Regions from separate parts of the Mixta calida genome, predicted to be linked through region 2. Evidence: predicted binding sites of a transcription regulator. Region 2 holds the regulator's gene; each other region holds the start of a gene.

Region 1 (4,214 bases), 2.0 Mb from region 2:
CGGCGGCGGCAATTACCTCATCGTCGCGGATAGAGCCGCCCGGCTGAATCACGCAGCTCACGCCAACGGCCGCTGCGGCGTCAATGCCGTCGCGGAACGGGAAGAACGCATCAGACGCCATCGCGGAGCCTTTTACTTCCAGTCCTTCGTCGCCCGCTTTAATGCCAGCGATTTTTGCGGAGTAAACGCGGCTCATCTGACCGGCGCCGATGCCGATAGTCATATTGTCGCGGGCGTAAACGATAGCGTTGGATTTCACAAACTTCGCCACCTTCCAGCAGAAGAGGGCGTCACGCAGTTCCTGCTCGGTCGGTTGACGCTTGCTGACCACGCGCAGCTGGTGGCTTTCCACCATGCCCAAATCGCGATCCTGCACCAGCAGGCCGCCATTAACGCGTTTAAAGTCCAGCCCCGCCACGCGCTGCTGCCAGGCGCCGCAGGTCAGGACGCGCACATTCTGCTTCGCCGCCGTCACTTTCAACGCCGCTTCACTGGCGGAAGGCGCGATGATCACCTCAACGAACTGGCGGCTAATAATCGCCTGCGCAGTGGCTTCGTCCAGTTCGCGGTTAAAGGCGATAATGCCGCCGAATGCAGAGGTTGGATCGGTTTTATAAGCGCGCTCGTAGGCGTCCAGCAACGAATCGCCTACGGCGACGCCGCAGGGATTGGCATGCTTAACGATCACGCAGGCAGGCTCATTGAATTCCTTCACGCACTCCAGCGCGGCGTCGGTATCGGCGATGTTGTTGTAGGAGAGCGCTTTGCCCTGCAGCTGCTGTGCGGTGGCGACGGAAGCTTCTTTAATCTCTTCTTCTATATAGAAAGCGGCCTGCTGATGGCTGTTCTCGCCGTAGCGCATATCCTGCTTTTTAATAAAGTTCAGGTTCAGCGTACGCGGGAAGCGCCCGGACGGGGCATTGGTCTCGCCGTGATAGGCGGGCACCAGGCTGCCGAAGTAGTTAGCGATCATGCTGTCGTAAGCGGCGGTATGTTCAAACGCCTTGATCGCCAGGTCGAAGCGGGTTTCCAGCGTCAAAGAATTTTCGTTGGCGTCCAGCTCGGCCACGATCGCCTGGTAGTCGCTACTCTTTACAACGATCGCGACATCTTTATGGTTCTTGGCCGCGGAGCGCACCATGGTCGGTCCGCCGATATCGATATTCTCTACGGCGTCTTCCAGCGAGCAGCCTTCGCGCGCGACAGTCTGGGCAAAGGGATAAAGGTTAACGACGACCATATCGATAGGGGAGATCTGATGCTCATTCATGATCGCATCGTCCTGGCCGCGACGGCCCAGAATGCCGCCATGAACTTTCGGATGCAGAGTTTTAACGCGTCCATCCATCATTTCCGGGAAACCGGTATAGTCAGAGACCTCTGTTACCGGCAGGCCGGCATCAGCCAGCAGGCGAGCGGTGCCGCCAGTAGAGAGCAGCTCGACGCCCCGGCTGGAAAGAGCCTGAGCGAATTCGACGATACCGGCTTTATCAGACACGCTGAGCAGAGCGCGGCGTACAGGACGACGTTGTTGCATGGTGGTTTTATCCCTTGGCTTTGGTTCGCAAGTAAAGAGCGTTACATCAAGTTTAAGCCTGTACGGCGATAAACTTCAGGTAACGCCCCATCAGGGGCGCGCATTAACGTCGGCTGGCATTGTAGCGAAAACGTTTGCGCGATGCTCGACTAAATTAAAATGAGAGCGGTATGTGGGTAATTCTGTGGATAACTGGGTATAAACCCCGCTTTTGCTGAGGATTGCAGCAAACAGTCAATTTATCGCGATTTAGCGGTTGCAGCGCCGCGAGAACTCCCTATAATGCGCCTCCATCGACACGGCACAACGGCTTACGCCACGCGGTGTTGAGCGGTTCAGCGAAGCCTGAATCGCCGGAGAAAAACTTCTGAAAAAGGGTTGACTCTGAAAGAGGAAAGCGTAATATACGCCACCTCGCGACAACGGCACGAAGCGCCGGTCGCACCGCTCTTTAACAATTTATCAGACAATCTGTGTGGGCACTCACAGGACGGATATCGCAAAACACATTTGCAGTATCAAGTCTCAGAGTGAACACGTAATTCATTACGACGTTTTTCTTTGAGCATCAGACTTTAATTGAAGAGTTTGATCATGGCTCAGATTGAACGCTGGCGGCAGGCCTAACACATGCAAGTCGAACGGTAACAGGAAGCAGCTTGCTGCTTTGCTGACGAGTGGCGGACGGGTGAGTAATGTCTGGGGATCTGCCCGATGGAGGGGGATAACCACTGGAAACGGTGGCTAATACCGCATAACGTCGCAAGACCAAAGTGGGGGACCTTCGGGCCTCACACCATCGGATGAACCCAGATGGGATTAGCTAGTAGGTGGGGTAACGGCTCACCTAGGCGACGATCCCTAGCTGGTCTGAGAGGATGACCAGCCACACTGGAACTGAGACACGGTCCAGACTCCTACGGGAGGCAGCAGTGGGGAATATTGCACAATGGGCGCAAGCCTGATGCAGCCATGCCGCGTGTATGAAGAAGGCCTTCGGGTTGTAAAGTACTTTCAGCGGGGAGGAAGGGATGGTGCTTAATACGCGCCGTCATTGACGTTACCCGCAGAAGAAGCACCGGCTAACTCCGTGCCAGCAGCCGCGGTAATACGGAGGGTGCAAGCGTTAATCGGAATTACTGGGCGTAAAGCGCACGCAGGCGGTCTGTTAAGTCAGATGTGAAATCCCCGGGCTTAACCTGGGAACTGCATTTGAAACTGGCAGGCTTGAGTCTCGTAGAGGGGGTAGAATTCCAGGTGTAGCGGTGAAATGCGTAGAGATCTGGAGGAATACCGGTGGCGAAGGCGGCCCCCTGGACGAAGACTGACGCTCAGGTGCGAAAGCGTGGGGAGCAAACAGGATTAGATACCCTGGTAGTCCACGCCGTAAACGATGTCGACTTGGAGGCTGTTTCCTTGAGAAGTGGCTTCCGGAGCTAACGCGTTAAGTCGACCGCCTGGGGAGTACGGCCGCAAGGTTAAAACTCAAATGAATTGACGGGGGCCCGCACAAGCGGTGGAGCATGTGGTTTAATTCGATGCAACGCGAAGAACCTTACCTGGTCTTGACATCCACGGAATTCGGCAGAGATGCCCTAGTGCCTTCGGGAACCGTGAGACAGGTGCTGCATGGCTGTCGTCAGCTCGTGTTGTGAAATGTTGGGTTAAGTCCCGCAACGAGCGCAACCCTTATCCTTTGTTGCCAGCGCGTGATGGCGGGAACTCAAAGGAGACTGCCGGTGATAAACCGGAGGAAGGTGGGGATGACGTCAAGTCATCATGGCCCTTACGACCAGGGCTACACACGTGCTACAATGGCGCATACAAAGAGAAGCGACCTCGCGAGAGCAAGCGGACCTCATAAAGTGCGTCGTAGTCCGGATTGGAGTCTGCAACTCGACTCCATGAAGTCGGAATCGCTAGTAATCGTGGATCAGAATGCCACGGTGAATACGTTCCCGGGCCTTGTACACACCGCCCGTCACACCATGGGAGTGGGTTGCAAAAGAAGTAGGTAGCTTAACCTTCGGGAGGGCGCTTACCACTTTGTGATTCATGACTGGGGTGAAGTCGTAACAAGGTAACCGTAGGGGAACCTGCGGTTGGATCACCTCCTTACCAAGCTGATACCTTCCCGTGAAGTGCTCACACAGATTGTCTGATAGAAAGCATGAGCAAGGCGTTTACGCGTAGGGGGTACGGTGACAAAAGACATTGTCGCTCGATTTTCTTGAGAAAATCTCGCCCTTACACGAAATTAGCGAATCGGTGATTCGCTGAGCAAATTTCGTGTCCCCTTCGTCTAGAGGCCCAGGACACCGCCCTTTCACGGCGGTAACAGGGGTTCGAATCCCCTAGGGGACGCCACTTGCTGGTAGTGTGAGTGAAAGTCGCGTACCCGTCATATCCTAAAACTGACTTGCGAGTCAGCTTTACGATATTGCTCTTTAACAATCCGGAACAAGCTGAAAATTTGAAAGAACAGCTTCTTGCATAAAGAACTGTTCAGAGTCTCTCAATTTCTCGCACCATGCGGTGTCGCAAGACGCCTGCGGGTTGTGAGGTTAAGCGACCAAGCGTACACGGTGGATGCCCTGGCAGTCAGAGGCGATGAAGGACGTGCTAATCTGCGAAAAGCGCCGGTGAGGTGATATGAACCGCTATCAGCCGGCGATGT
Region 2 (4,214 bases):
TTTTTTGCGAGCTGGTGAACCGCTGGAAACGTTTAGGCGGCTGGCCGCCGCTGCCGGTAGAAGATGAGGAGCCGGTCGAAGAAGCGCTGAAGCTGGAGGAGTAGCCGCCGCACGCCAGTAAAAAAGGGCGCCGATGCGCCCTTTTATTTTTTAGCAGCTGGCTAAAACTTATTCCGCCGCTTTATATTTTTCCGCCGTCTCTTTGATCAGCGTTTGCAGCTCGCCGCGCTGGAACATTTCGACAACGATATCGCAGCCGCCGACCAGTTCGCCATCCACCCACAACTGCGGGAAGGTCGGCCAGTTGGCATATTTAGGCAGTTCAGCGCGGATATCCGGGTTTTGCAGGATATCCACATAGGCGAAGCGCTCGCCGCAGGCAGAGAGAGCCTGAACCGTCTGAGCAGAAAAACCACAGCTTGGCAGCTTCGGCGAGCCTTTCATGTACAGCAGGATCGGGTTTTCTGCGATCTGGCGCTGAATTTTTTCAACAGTACTCATAATTGCCTTCCTTAAATAGCTTGCTTCGTGTCTATTGATTGTAGCGACTGTAGCGGGTCACTGAAAACGACATTTTCTGTAGGGATAAATGATTTAGCGCATTATGCCAAATGCTGCTGATAAAATAACGTCCGCTTCTTCATCATTACGCCCGGCGATTAATAAATAGTAATAATTCTGTCGAGATAAGCGCCTGTTTCGGTTTATTTTTACATCTTTATGCAATTAAAGGCCATTCAATTGCAAAAGGCTTTATCTTTTCGGAAAAAGTTAGATTAGAATCGGCCTTCAGGGGTCTGCCTTATGGCAGAAATAGGATCAACTTCGCGCCGTTATCGCGCTATTACTGTAACCACACTATGCGTTTATTGATTACGCTTTTTATGCTGGCTTTTGCTCAGCTGTTCTTTAACGTTGCGCAGGCCTCTCCGCAGGCGCCGGTTAAGGCCAGTCAGCATAAGATTGATAAGAAAAGCGCCCGTGAAGATGAACGGCGCAAGCGTCGCCCCTTAAAAACCACCAGTAAAAAAACGCGTACGGCGACGGCGGAAAAAAGCAAAGTCAAAAAGAAAGGCAAAACGGCAACCGTCGCGGTATCCCCAGCGTTAACCACGAAAAAAGGCCGCTCACCGGTTAAAACGGCAAAAGAGAACAGCGCAAAGAAAAAAAGTATGGCCAGGACGGCGAAGGCGCGCTATGGCCATCAGCGCGGCGATAAAAAGCAGACCAAGGCCCGTGGCCCGCTCGAAATGAGTAAGGCGCACCGCGAGCGTTATCAGAAAGCGCGTGAAACGGCGATGAACAAGCTGATGGGTCAGCTGGGCAAACCTTACCTGTGGGGCGGCACCTCGCCTCACACCGGCTTCGACTGCAGCGGTCTGGTCTGGTACGCCTATAAGGATGTGGTGAAATTTAAAATTCCCCGCACCGCCAATGAGATGTATCACTTGCGTGACGCCGCGCCGGTCAACCGTCAGTCGCTGGAAAAAGGCGATCTGGTCTTTTTCCGCATTAATAACCGCGGCGCCGCCGATCACGTTGGCGTTTATCTTGGCAACGGTCGTTTTATTCAGTCGCCGCGCACCGGTAAAGATATTCAAATCAGCCAGCTCAGCGATGATTACTGGGAGCGCCATTATGTCGGCGCGCGTCGCGTAATGACGCCAAAAACCATCCGCTAAGCGCGTTGCGCAACAAAAAAGCCTGTCTTGCGACAGGCTTTTTTTATACGCATCATCCGATCAATGCATGACAGCGGTTAAGCTGAAAGCGATGATCATCAGCAATGCTGCGACAGTGGTGCTTAACGACAGCTTTAAATCGGTGCTCACCCGGCCTCTCCTTTAACCACACAAACAATAACGGTATAGATTTTCCCATACTCACCGGTAAAAATCTCGTTTTCTTTGCGTCAGCTTGATAGAATCCCCGCCTTGCGTTGCGCAACACCGGCAAACCGTCGCTGTTGGCCCTTTTTTAAAGACGTCCCGCCTGCCAGACGTATCTCAGCCAGCACAATGACAATGGATAAGCACGCTGAAGCAGGCCGCGAGGACGCAAACGTTTAACATTAGCCTTATCAAACCCTTATGATAAGCGCAGGAGTATCTTTTTAATGGCAACAATCAAAGATGTCGCGAAGCGTGCCGGCGTGTCTACGACGACGGTGTCACACGTCATCAATAAAACCCGCTTTGTCGCGGAAGAGACGCGCGAGGCGGTGTGGGCGGCCATCAAAGAACTACACTATTCGCCCAGCGCGGTCGCGCGCAGCCTGAAGGTGAACCACACCAAGTCGATCGGCCTGCTGGCGACCTCCAGCGAAGCGCCCTATTTTGCGGAAATCATCGAAGCGGTGGAAACGCGCTGCTTCGCCCGCGGCTATACCCTGATTCTGGGCAACGCCCATAACGATCTGCAAAAGCAGCAGGCATATCTGTCGATGATGGCGCAAAAGCGCGTCGACGGTCTGCTGGTAATGTGTTCTGAATATCCTGAAGCGCTGCTGAAGATGCTTGAGGAGAACCGCAATATCCCGATGGTGGTGATGGACTGGGGCGAGTCGCGCGGCGACTTTACCGATACCGTGCTGGATAACGCTTTTGAAGGCGGCTACATCGCAGGCCGCTATCTGATTGAACGCGGCCATCGCGATATCGGCGTGATTCCCGGACAGATGGAGCGCAACACCGGCGGCGGCCGTCTTGCCGGCTTTATGAAGGCGCTGAACGAGGCGAATATACCGGTGCGCGAAGAGTGGATCGTGCAGGGCGATTTCGAGCCGGAGTCGGGCTACCGCGCCATGCAGCAGATCCTGGCGCAGAAGCAACGCCCTACCGCCGTCTTCTGCGGCGGCGACATTATGGCGATGGGCGCTATTTGTGCGGCGGATGAGATGGGCCTGCGCGTGCCGCAGGATATTTCGGTGATCGGTTATGATAACGTGCGCAACGCGCGCTATTTTACGCCAGCGCTGACAACCGTTCATCAGCCGAAAGAGCAACTAGGCGAAACCGCCTTCGATATGCTGCTGGATCGCATTATCAATAAGCGCGAAGAATCGCAAACGATTGAGGTGCATCCGACGCTTATTGAACGCCGCTCGGTGGCTGACGGCCCGTTCCGCGACTATCGTCGTTAATGCTTTACGTCATCGCGGCTTATCCCTGCCGCGACCTTTGCCTTGCCGCTCAGGATAATGCGCTATCCTGAGTGCTCTCTTCCTCACGCAGCCACTCCCGATTCAGCGTCTCCGTATCGCCCAGATAATCCAGCAGCCAGCTCAGCGCCGGCGAACCGCTCTGTTCCGACCAGCTGACGCAGCAGTGGCTGTCGGGAAAAGGCACCGGCAGCGGCAACTCCGTCAGTTCCTGCGTCGCCAGCAGCGGCGCGGCGAAATGGCCGGGCACCATGCCAACGCAGAGACCGGCGCGCAGGCAGTCGAAAGCGCTCTCCCAGTCAGGCACCACCAGCCGTCGCTGATTATCCAGTGTCCAGGTGGTGCGGCGCGGCAGCGCGCGCGAGGTATCCTCCAGCACCAGTGAAGGCCAGGGACGGATATCATCATCCTGCAGGCCGCCGGTCGCTGCGGCCAGCGGATGGCTGGCGTTAACCACGCAGCGCCAGTTGAGCGCGCCCATATCACGGAAGGCGAAGCGGCCGCCGACGGGGATAGCCTGCGTCGCGCCGATTGCCACATCGACACGCCCGTCCGCCAGCGCGTCCCAGACGCCGTTAAACACCTCCGGGGTGATTAACAGTTCCATATCGGGAAAATGGCGATAAAAATCGAGCACCAGCTGACGCGTGCGCTGCGGTTTTACAATGCGATCGACGGCGATGCTCAGCTGGCCGCGCCAGCCGTTCGCCACCTGCTGACACTGCCGACGCGTGGCGAGCATTTTTTTGATAACAGCGCGGCCTTCACGAATAAAAAGCTCGCCCGCCTCGGTTAATACCACATCGCGATGACGACGTTCAAACAGCGGCACCGCCAGCCAGGACTCCAGCTGGCGCACGGTATAGCTGATGGCGGAAGGCACGCGATGCAGCTCCGCGGCGGCAGCGGAAAAGCTGCCGGTGCGGGCGACGGCGTCGACCACTTCAAGGGCATGTTCTGACCACATTTTTTGCCTGCAAAAATTTTGAAATCAACCGGCAAATTTTAGCGTTTCACATTCAGAAAAACATCCTTTACCCTCGCGCCGTCTGTT
Region 3 (4,214 bases), 990 kb from region 2:
GACAAAGGTTCGATAAAGGCTGAACATTCTTACGCGGTGGGGAAAACCGAGGGGGAAAAGGCGGAAAAGCAGCGGGCCGGATAGCCGGCCCGCAGAAAAATTACCCTTCGTTATGCATTTCGAGGCTTTCTACCTCGTTCTGCCGCGCCATCGCTTTCGCGTCGTCGTTGCGCAGCGACTGCAAATATTCCAGATATTGCTGATCGACATCTTTCGTAACGTAAACGCCGTTAAACACCGAACATTCAAACTGAACGATGTCGGGATTCTCTTCGCGCACCGCTTCGATCAGATCATCGAGATCCTGGAAGATCAGTGCGTCAGCTTTGATCAGTTGGCAGATCTCTTCTACTTCACGACCGTGAGCGATCAGTTCGGTGGCGCTCGGCATATCGATGCCGTAAACGTTCGGGAAACGAATCTCCGGCGCAGCCGAAGCCAGATAGACCTTTTTCGCGCCCGCTTCGCGCGCCATCTCAATGATCTGCTCTGAGGTGGTGCCGCGCACGATAGAATCGTCCACCAGCAGCACGTTTTTATCACGGAATTCGGCGCGGTTGGCGTTGAGCTTGCGGCGCACCGCATTCCGGCGCAGCTGCTGGCCCGGCATGATAAAGGTACGGCCAACATAGCGGTTTTTCACAAAGCCCTGACGATAGGGTTTGTTCAGAATGCGCGCGATTTCCAGCGCCACGTCGGTAGAGGTTTCCGGGATCGGGATCACTACATCGATATCCAGGTCTTCCCACTCGCGCGCAATTTTTTCGCCCAGCTTGGTGCCCATGCGGACGCGGGCGCTGTAGACAGAAATCTTGTCGAGGAACGAATCCGGGCGGGCAAAATAGACATACTCGAACAGGCACGGATTGTTGCGCGGGTTCTCGGCGCACTGGCGGGTATAGAGCTGCCCTTTCACCGTGATATAGACCGCTTCGCCCGGCGCGACATCGCGCAGGAACTCAAAGCCCAGCGTATCGAGCGCCACGCTTTCGGAAGCCACCATATATTCGGTGCGTCCGCCGTCCAGCTCGCGTTTCCCCATCACCAGTGGACGAATGCCGTTAGGATCGCGGAAGGCGACCATGCCGTGGCCGATAATCATCGCCACGCAGGCGTAGGCGCCGCGCACCTGCTGATGAACCGCAGCGACGGCGGCGAAAATGTCATCCGCCTCCAGCGGGTGATGCGGGCAGCGATCCAGTTCCTGCGCGAAAATATTCAGCAGGATTTCGGAATCGGAAGTGGTGTTCACATGGCGGCGACCGCTTTCAAACAACTGCTTGCGCAGCTCGTGCGCGTTGGTCAGGTTGCCGTTGTGGGCCAGGGTAATGCCATATGGGGAGTTGACGTAGAAAGGCTGCGCTTCGGAGGCGCTGGAGCTACCAGCGGTCGGGTAACGCACGTGACCGATGCCTATATTGCCCTGCAAACGCTGCATATGGCGAGCTTCGAACACATCGTTGACCAGCCCGTTCGCCTTACGCAGACGGAAACAGTTCAGCGCATCGATGGTACAAATGCCTGCGGCATCCTGCCCACGGTGCTGGAGCACCGTTAACGCGTCATAAATCGACTGGTTGACCGGCATAAAACCGGTGATACCGACAATACCGCACATGTTGTCATATCCTCATTGGCCGCACACCCGGCGCGATTACCGGGGTAAAAAACTCGACGTGCTTTGCAGATAGTCAAAAAACCATCTGATGATGTAACTGAACTCAGGGATCAACTGAGACTGCTGCCAGTCCGGACTTTTAGAAAAGCCGGTAAAGGTATCGAGGAAGAACAGCATCGCCGACACGATTAACACGCCGCGCAGCGCCCCGAAGCAGACCCCCAGTACTCTGTCCGTTCCTGACAAACCCGTTTTTTCGACCAGCGAGCCAATCACATAGTTCACTATCGCCCCGACAATCAGGGTGGCGATAAACAGAACGGCGATAGCGATGCCGTTGCGCACCAGCTGATCGTTAAATCCGGTGAACCAGACAGCAAGGAAGGGATAGTAATGACTGGCAACAAAGAATGCGCATCCCCAGGTGATAAGCGATAAAGCTTCCCGAACAAACCCACGGATCAGGCTGACAAGAGCAGAAAAACCAACAATCCCAATGATGACGTAATCTATCCAGACCATGAACTCTTCCAGCGACAGCGCCCCTGCATCCAGTTCGGGGCGCATTCTAACAGAAAAAGAAAACGTTTGCGTAGGGTTTTCCCTGCCCCTTACAAATAAAAAAACCGGCGCAAAAAAGCGCAGCGCGGGCTGACGAGGGGCAACCCTGCGGCCGTAAATGACGCAGGGCCGACCACCAGAACAAGACTGTCGCGCCTTAGCGCGCGCTGTACGGTTTCACCACGCCGCTGAGACCGGAAACGCTTTTCAGCTCGCCGATCGCCGCCTGCATTTTCGCTTTCGAGGCGTCCGGTCCCACGTAAATACGGGTGATCTGCCCCTGTACCGGCGTGGAAGGCACGGTGAAGGCGCGATAGCCGGAAAGACGCAGCTGCGCCACGATCTCATTTACCTTCGCGGCGTTTTTCAACGCGCCCAGCTGCACCACGTACGCCTGACCCGTCGGCGCGGTTTGCTCCGCTGGTTTCGGCTGCCCAACCGGCTTCGGCTGTTCAACCGGTTTAGGCTGCTCCGCCGGCTTCGGTTTCGGCTGTTCGACCGGCTTCGGCTTCGGTTTCGGCGTTTCCACCGTCTGCGGCCGGGTCTGCTCCGCGCGCGGCTTCAGCGGCGGCGCGGACTGCACCGGCGGCGGCGTCACTACCGTCGGCGCGCTGTTCTGCTGCGGCACGGTCGATCCGCTATCCGCCGATTGCGACGGATGGCTGTTGCCGCCGCCTATCGCCGCGACAGCGCCTTCCGGCGGCTGCGTCGGCAGAGACTGCGTCACCGGCGGCACCATATCGCTGTCCTGCTGATCGTCCGGCTTCGGCACCAGCGGGATCGCGGCGAATTCTTCCTTATAATGCTTCTTTTTGCCATCAAGCAGGCCTGGCAAGACAATGACGCCAACGGCGACCAGAATTACCGTGCCGACTAAGCGGTTCTGAAACTTACTTGCCACTGCCCTTCTCCGTTTCCATCGCTTCCATGACGTGCGCTACCGTATGGAATGAACCACACACCAGCACAATATCCTGCTTATCCGCCTGCTGCATGGCGGCCTGCCAGGCGGCGGCGACCGAGGCGAAGGACTGCGCCCGATCGGTTTTCAGCTCGGCCAGCAGCTGTTCCGCGCTGGCACCGCGTGGCCCTTCCAGCGGCGCGAGATACCAACAATCCACCTGCGGCGCGAGAGCGGCCAGCGTGCCGGCGATATCTTTATCGTGCAGCATGCCTACCACCGCGCGCACCACGCCCCGCTTCGGCAGCTGCGCCAGGCGACTGGCGAGATAAGCTGCCGCATGCGGGTTATGCGCCACGTCCAAAATCACCTGCGGCGACTGCGCCACGGTCTGAAAACGTCCCGGCAGGATGGCTTTATCCAGATGCTCACGGATCACCGTTTCACTGACGTTCAGGCCCGAGGCGCTAAGCGCAGCCAGCGCTGTCGCCGCGTTAGGCAGCGGCACCTGCGGCTGCGGCAGGTTTTCCAGGGTGATGCGGCTATCGCTGAAGCGCCAGCCGCTCTCCTGCGCCTGCCAGTGCCAGTCGCGGCCCAGCTGTAACAGCTGAGCGCTTTTCTCCTGCGCTACCTGGGCAATAGTGTGCGGCATATCGGGCTCCCCCACTACCGCCGGTTTTCCGGCGCGGAAGACGCCCGCCTTTTCACGGCCAATGCTTTCCCGATCCGGGCCCAGCCAGTCGGTATGATCCAGCGCGATGCTGGTGATCACCGCGACGTCGGCGTCGACGATGTTGGTGGCGTCAAGGCGTCCGCCAAGGCCAACCTCCAGGATCACCACGTCCAGCGCCGCCTGCTTAAACAGTTGCAGCGCCGACAGGGTGCTGAATTCAAAATAGGTTAGCGAGGTGTCGCCGCGTCCCGCCTCGATAGCGGCGAAGCTGGCGGTGTGCGCCGCTTCCGGCAGTTCATCGCCCTGTACGCGCACCCGTTCGGTATAGCGCAGCAGATGCGGCGAACTGTAGACGCCGACGCGGTAGCCAGCGGCCATCAGCAGCGTTTCCAGCGTGCGGCAGGTGGTGCCTTTGCCGTTGGTGCCGGCGACAGTGAAGACGAAAGGCGCGGGTTTTAACA
Region 4 (4,214 bases), 2.1 Mb from region 2:
TAACCAGCGTCATGCCGACCGCCATAATGGCGTTCACCGAGGTCTGTTGCAGGATATTGAACAGGTTATTGACGGTAAAAAAGTTCGGACTCTGGCTGGCCACCACCGCAATCAGCACAATCAGGGCAATCAGCGATTTCTGCTCCATCAGCCAGGCTTTGCTGAACCAGCGGCGACGGGCTGGTAAGGTTTGCGTACTCATAGATGTGCTAACTCCTCGGTGCGTTGCTTGCCTACAGCGGCGGCCATCAGGACTTCCTGCGTGGCCTGTTCAATGGAAAACTCGCCGCTCAGGCGGCCTTCATGCATCACCAGAATGCGATCGCTCATTCCCAGCACTTCGGGCATCTCCGACGAGACGAGAATGATGCTCAGACCTTCATCCTTAAACTGGTTGATCAGCTGATAAATCTCTTTCTTGGCGCCGACATCCACGCCGCGCGTCGGCTCATCCAGAATCAATACGTTCGGGCGCGTCATCAGTCCGCGCGCGATGGCGACTTTTTGCTGATTGCCCCCGGAGAGCAAGCCAATGGTTTGATCCATGCCGGGCGTTTTAATGTTAAAGAGCCGGATAAAATCGCTGACCGCCAGCTGCTCGGCGCTGTGCTTCAGCCCGCCGCCCGCGCGGCTGAAATAGCGCAGCGCGGTCAGCGACATGTTTTCTTTTACCGTCATTCCCAGCACCAGGCCGTCACGCTTGCGATCCTCGGAGATATAGACGATGCCGTTAGCCAGCCCGTCCTGCGGCGTGCGGATAGTAATGTCGCGGCCATTAAGCGTGACGCGTCCCGCGCTGCGCGGCTGCGCGCCGTACAGCACCTTCATCAGTTCGGTGCGTCCGGCGCCCATCAGTCCCGCCACACCAAGTATTTCGCCTTTACGCAGCGTAAAGCTGACGTTGTCGATGCCCGGTCCGCTGAGGTTTTCCACCTTTAGCCGCACTTCGCCCGGCGCTTTGTCCAATCGCGGATACTGATCTTCCAGCTTACGGCCCACCATCATCTCGATCAGCGAAGCTTCAGTTAGCGTATCGACGCTGCGTTCAGCAATAAACTGTCCGTCGCGGAATACCGTCACGTCATCACAAATTTCAAAGATTTCTTTCATGCGATGAGAGATATAAACGATGCCGCAGCCCTGCGCTTTCAGTTCATTGATCACGCGAAACAGGGAGACCGTTTCGGTATCAGTCAGCGCATCGGTCGGCTCGTCCATCACGATGACTTTCGATTCAAAGCTGAGCACCTTGGCGATCTCCACCATCTGCTGATCGCCAATCGAAAGATCGCCGACCAGCCTGTGGCTGTTGAAACGCAGATTCAGCCTTTTCAGCAGCGCGTCCGCTTCGGCGTACATTTTTTTCCAGTCAATACGCCCAAGACGGCTGACAAATTCACGTCCCAGAAAGATATTTTCGGCGATAGAGAGTTGCGGAATCAGGTTCAGTTCCTGATGGATAATGCCGATCCCTGCTTCCTGCGACGCTTTCGGGCCGCTGAAGTGGGTCTCTTCGCCCAGCCACTGCAACGAACCGGCGTCGCGGCTGTAGATACCCGTCAATACCTTCATCATGGTGGATTTGCCCGCGCCGTTTTCCCCCACCAGCGCCATCACCCGGCCAGGGTAAACAGAGAGTGAAGCGCCGTTAAGCGCCTTCACGCCGGGGAATGATTTCTCAATGCCTTTCAGTTGCAATAACGGTTGCATGGCAGCCTCAGAAGGTCACGCCGGCGGTCAGGATAATATTCGCGTACGGGGTGCATTCCCCGCTGCGCACTACCGCCTGGCTCCGTTGCGTTAAGGTTTTGAAATGTTCGTGCGGGACATACTCAATGTTGATGACGTTGCCCTGCTGGCGCTGTAGCGACTCCAGCAGCGCCAGCAGTTCGCGGTGCAGACCAGCGTTATGCTCGCGGATCTCTTCGGCGATGACCGCGCTTTCTACCTGCATCTCATGCGTGACCGCCTGCGCCACCTGTAAAAAAGTGGGAATGCCGTGCGTAACGGCTAGATCGATGCGCTGCGGCCCTGGCGGAATCGGCAAACCGGCGTCGCCGATAGTCAGGCTGTCGGTATGGCCCAGGCGGGCGACGACGGCGGAAATGTCAGCGTTAAGTAGGGGGCTTTTTTTCATTATACGCTCCTGAGCGAAACGTTTCGCTGAACGGGAGTGTCAGAAAAAGTGGCGAATAAGACAACAGGAAGGTAACGAAATTGTGATCGCTATCGAAACGTTTCGCTGACCGGCGAAAAAATTTGATTTAGGCAACGAAGCGGGCCTGATAAGGCCCGCAGAAAGGGGATTAGCTAAAGACCATGCCGCCGTCGATTAACAGCGCCTGACCGGTCATATAATCAGAATCGGGGCCCGCCAGGAAGGCGACGCAGGCGGCGACATCTTCCGGCTCGGAGAGGCGTCCCAGCGTAATGCGTTTAGCGAACTCCGCGGTGCCGTATCCCGGCGGCTGGCCCGCTGCGGCGGAAACCTGGCGGTCGATCTCGTCCCACATCGGCGTTTTGACAATGCCTGGGCAGTAAGCATTAACGGTAATGCCCAGCGGCGCCAGATCGCGCGCGGCGGTCTGCGTCAGGCCGCGTACGGCGAACTTGCTGGAGCTGTAAATCGCCAGCTCCGGGTTGCCGACGTGGCCCGCCTGAGACGAAGCGTTGATGATTTTGCCGCCGCGTCCCTGCGCTTTGAACGCTTTCACCGCAGCCTGAATACCCCAGATCACGCCTTTGACGTTGATGTTATAAACCTTATCAACGATTTCCGGCGTAATCTCTTCGATAAGCGTAGTCGGCGCGATGCCCGCGTTATTGACGATAACGTCGAAGCCGCCGAGCTGCTGCTGCGTCTGTTCTACCACCGCAAATACCCGATCGCGATCGGAGACGTCCGCCTGTAGCGCAACCGCTTTGCCGCCCTGACGAGTGATCTCATCGGCAACCTGACGCGCCGTTTCCGCGTTGTAATCGACGACCGACACGGCGAATCCATCTTTCGCCAGCCGCAGCGCGATAGCTCTACCAATGCCCTGACCGGAACCGGTCACCAGTGCCACTTTGCTTTCCATAACTGCTCCTTGCTGAGTTGATAAAGGGAATTACAGGATCTGGCTCAGGTGCAGCTGCCCCATCAGTTTCGGGTTGTCGGCATAATCCACCGGCACCGCCACCACAGCCGGTCCCTGAACGTCCATCGCCTTACGCAGGATAGGTTCCAGCTGATCGGCGCTTTCCACCGCGAAACCGGCTGCGCCGAAGGCTTCCGCATAGGCTTTGAAATCGATCGGGCCGAACTTCACGCCGGACACGCGCTGATATTTCTGTTCTTCCTGAATCGCCACCATGTTGTAGGCGTTGTCGACCCAGATAATGTGCAGCACATTGGCACCCAGACGCACCGCTGTTTCCAGCTCCATGCTCGACTGCATAAAGCCGCCGTCGCCCGATACCGACACCACTTTGCGGCTCGGATCCACCAGCCAGGCGCCGATTGCCCAGGGCAGCGCCACGCCCATGGTTTGCTGACCGTTGGAGATCATGATTTGACGCGCACGGAAGCTGTAGAGATAGCGGGCGATCCAGATATGGAAACTGCCCATATCCACCGTCAGGGTAACGTCTTTATTAATGATGTCCTGCATGGCGCGCACGATGCGCAGCGGATGCAGGGCGAACTGATTCAGCTGATGGCCGCGCATCGCCAGCAGTTCACGCTGCTGTTGGCGATCCTTGAGGATTTCAGCCGACTCCGCGCTGAGGTGCAGCGGCGCTTCAATCCGCGCGGCGAGTTTATCCAGCGTTGAGGCGATATCGCCGATCAGCTCCGCGTCCGGCTGGTAACAGTTGTCGGTTTCCGCAGGCAGCACGTCGATATGCACCAGTTCGGCATGACCGCTGTTCCATTTCGCCGGTTCATATTCCACTGGGCTGTAGCCGATAGTGATAATCAAATCCGCCTGACGCAGCAGCCGATCGCCCGCCTGGTTATTAAACAGTCCGACACGGCCCGCAAAGCGCGAGAAGTGAGACTGGGAGACGGCGCCGGCCGCCTGATAGGTACTGGTCACCGGAATATGGCTGCGCTCCAGCAGACGATGCAATGCGGTGGCGTTATGCGGCTGGCTGGCCATCAGGCCCAGCAGGATAATGGGGTTTTTCGCTTTCGCGATTTTGTCGGCGACGGCGTTGATCGCGCCTTCCGG

The links. Region 2 encodes PurR, which represses purine synthesis genes. Its sites were predicted from a motif close to CANGCAAACGTTTGCNTG; they were not measured.
Region 1: purH (bifunctional phosphoribosylaminoimidazolecarboxamide formyltransferase/IMP cyclohydrolase) is a predicted target of PurR. The motif match lies at 1,661-1,678, and genes of this name have one in related genera.
Region 3: cvpA (colicin V production protein) is a predicted target of PurR. The motif match lies at 2,196-2,213, and genes of this name have one in related genera.
Region 4: rbsD (D-ribose pyranase) is a predicted target of PurR. The motif match lies at 2,149-2,166, and genes of this name have one in related genera.

The regions. Positions count from the first base shown of each region.
Region 1 covers NZ_CP026378.1:4,056,701-4,060,914, reverse strand. The annotation lists gene purH (bifunctional phosphoribosylaminoimidazolecarboxamide formyltransferase/IMP cyclohydrolase) at 1-1,537, opposite strand, end outside; rRNA gene C2E16_RS19275 (16S ribosomal RNA) at 2,114-3,655, shown strand; tRNA gene C2E16_RS19270 (tRNA-Glu) at 3,829-3,904, shown strand; rRNA gene C2E16_RS19265 (23S ribosomal RNA) at 4,100-4,214, shown strand, end outside.
Region 2 covers NZ_CP026378.1:2,099,386-2,103,599, reverse strand. The annotation lists gene rnt (ribonuclease T) at 1-104, shown strand, start outside; gene C2E16_RS09965 (Grx4 family monothiol glutaredoxin) at 169-504, opposite strand; gene C2E16_RS09960 (C40 family peptidase) at 861-1,682, shown strand; gene cydH (cytochrome bd-I oxidase subunit CydH) at 1,743-1,832, opposite strand; gene purR (HTH-type transcriptional repressor PurR) at 2,117-3,142, shown strand; gene punR (DNA-binding transcriptional activator PunR) at 3,192-4,127, opposite strand.
Region 3 covers NZ_CP026378.1:3,092,270-3,096,483, forward strand. The annotation lists gene purF (amidophosphoribosyltransferase) at 101-1,618, opposite strand; gene cvpA (colicin V production protein) at 1,655-2,140, opposite strand; gene dedD (cell division protein DedD) at 2,337-3,080, opposite strand; gene folC (bifunctional tetrahydrofolate synthase/dihydrofolate synthase) at 3,070-4,214, opposite strand, start outside.
Region 4 covers NZ_CP026378.1:14,300-18,513, forward strand. The annotation lists gene rbsC (ribose ABC transporter permease) at 1-202, opposite strand, end outside; gene rbsA (ribose ABC transporter ATP-binding protein RbsA) at 199-1,710, opposite strand; gene rbsD (D-ribose pyranase) at 1,718-2,137, opposite strand; gene C2E16_RS00085 ((S)-acetoin forming diacetyl reductase) at 2,307-3,080, opposite strand; gene alsS (acetolactate synthase AlsS) at 3,111-4,214, opposite strand, start outside.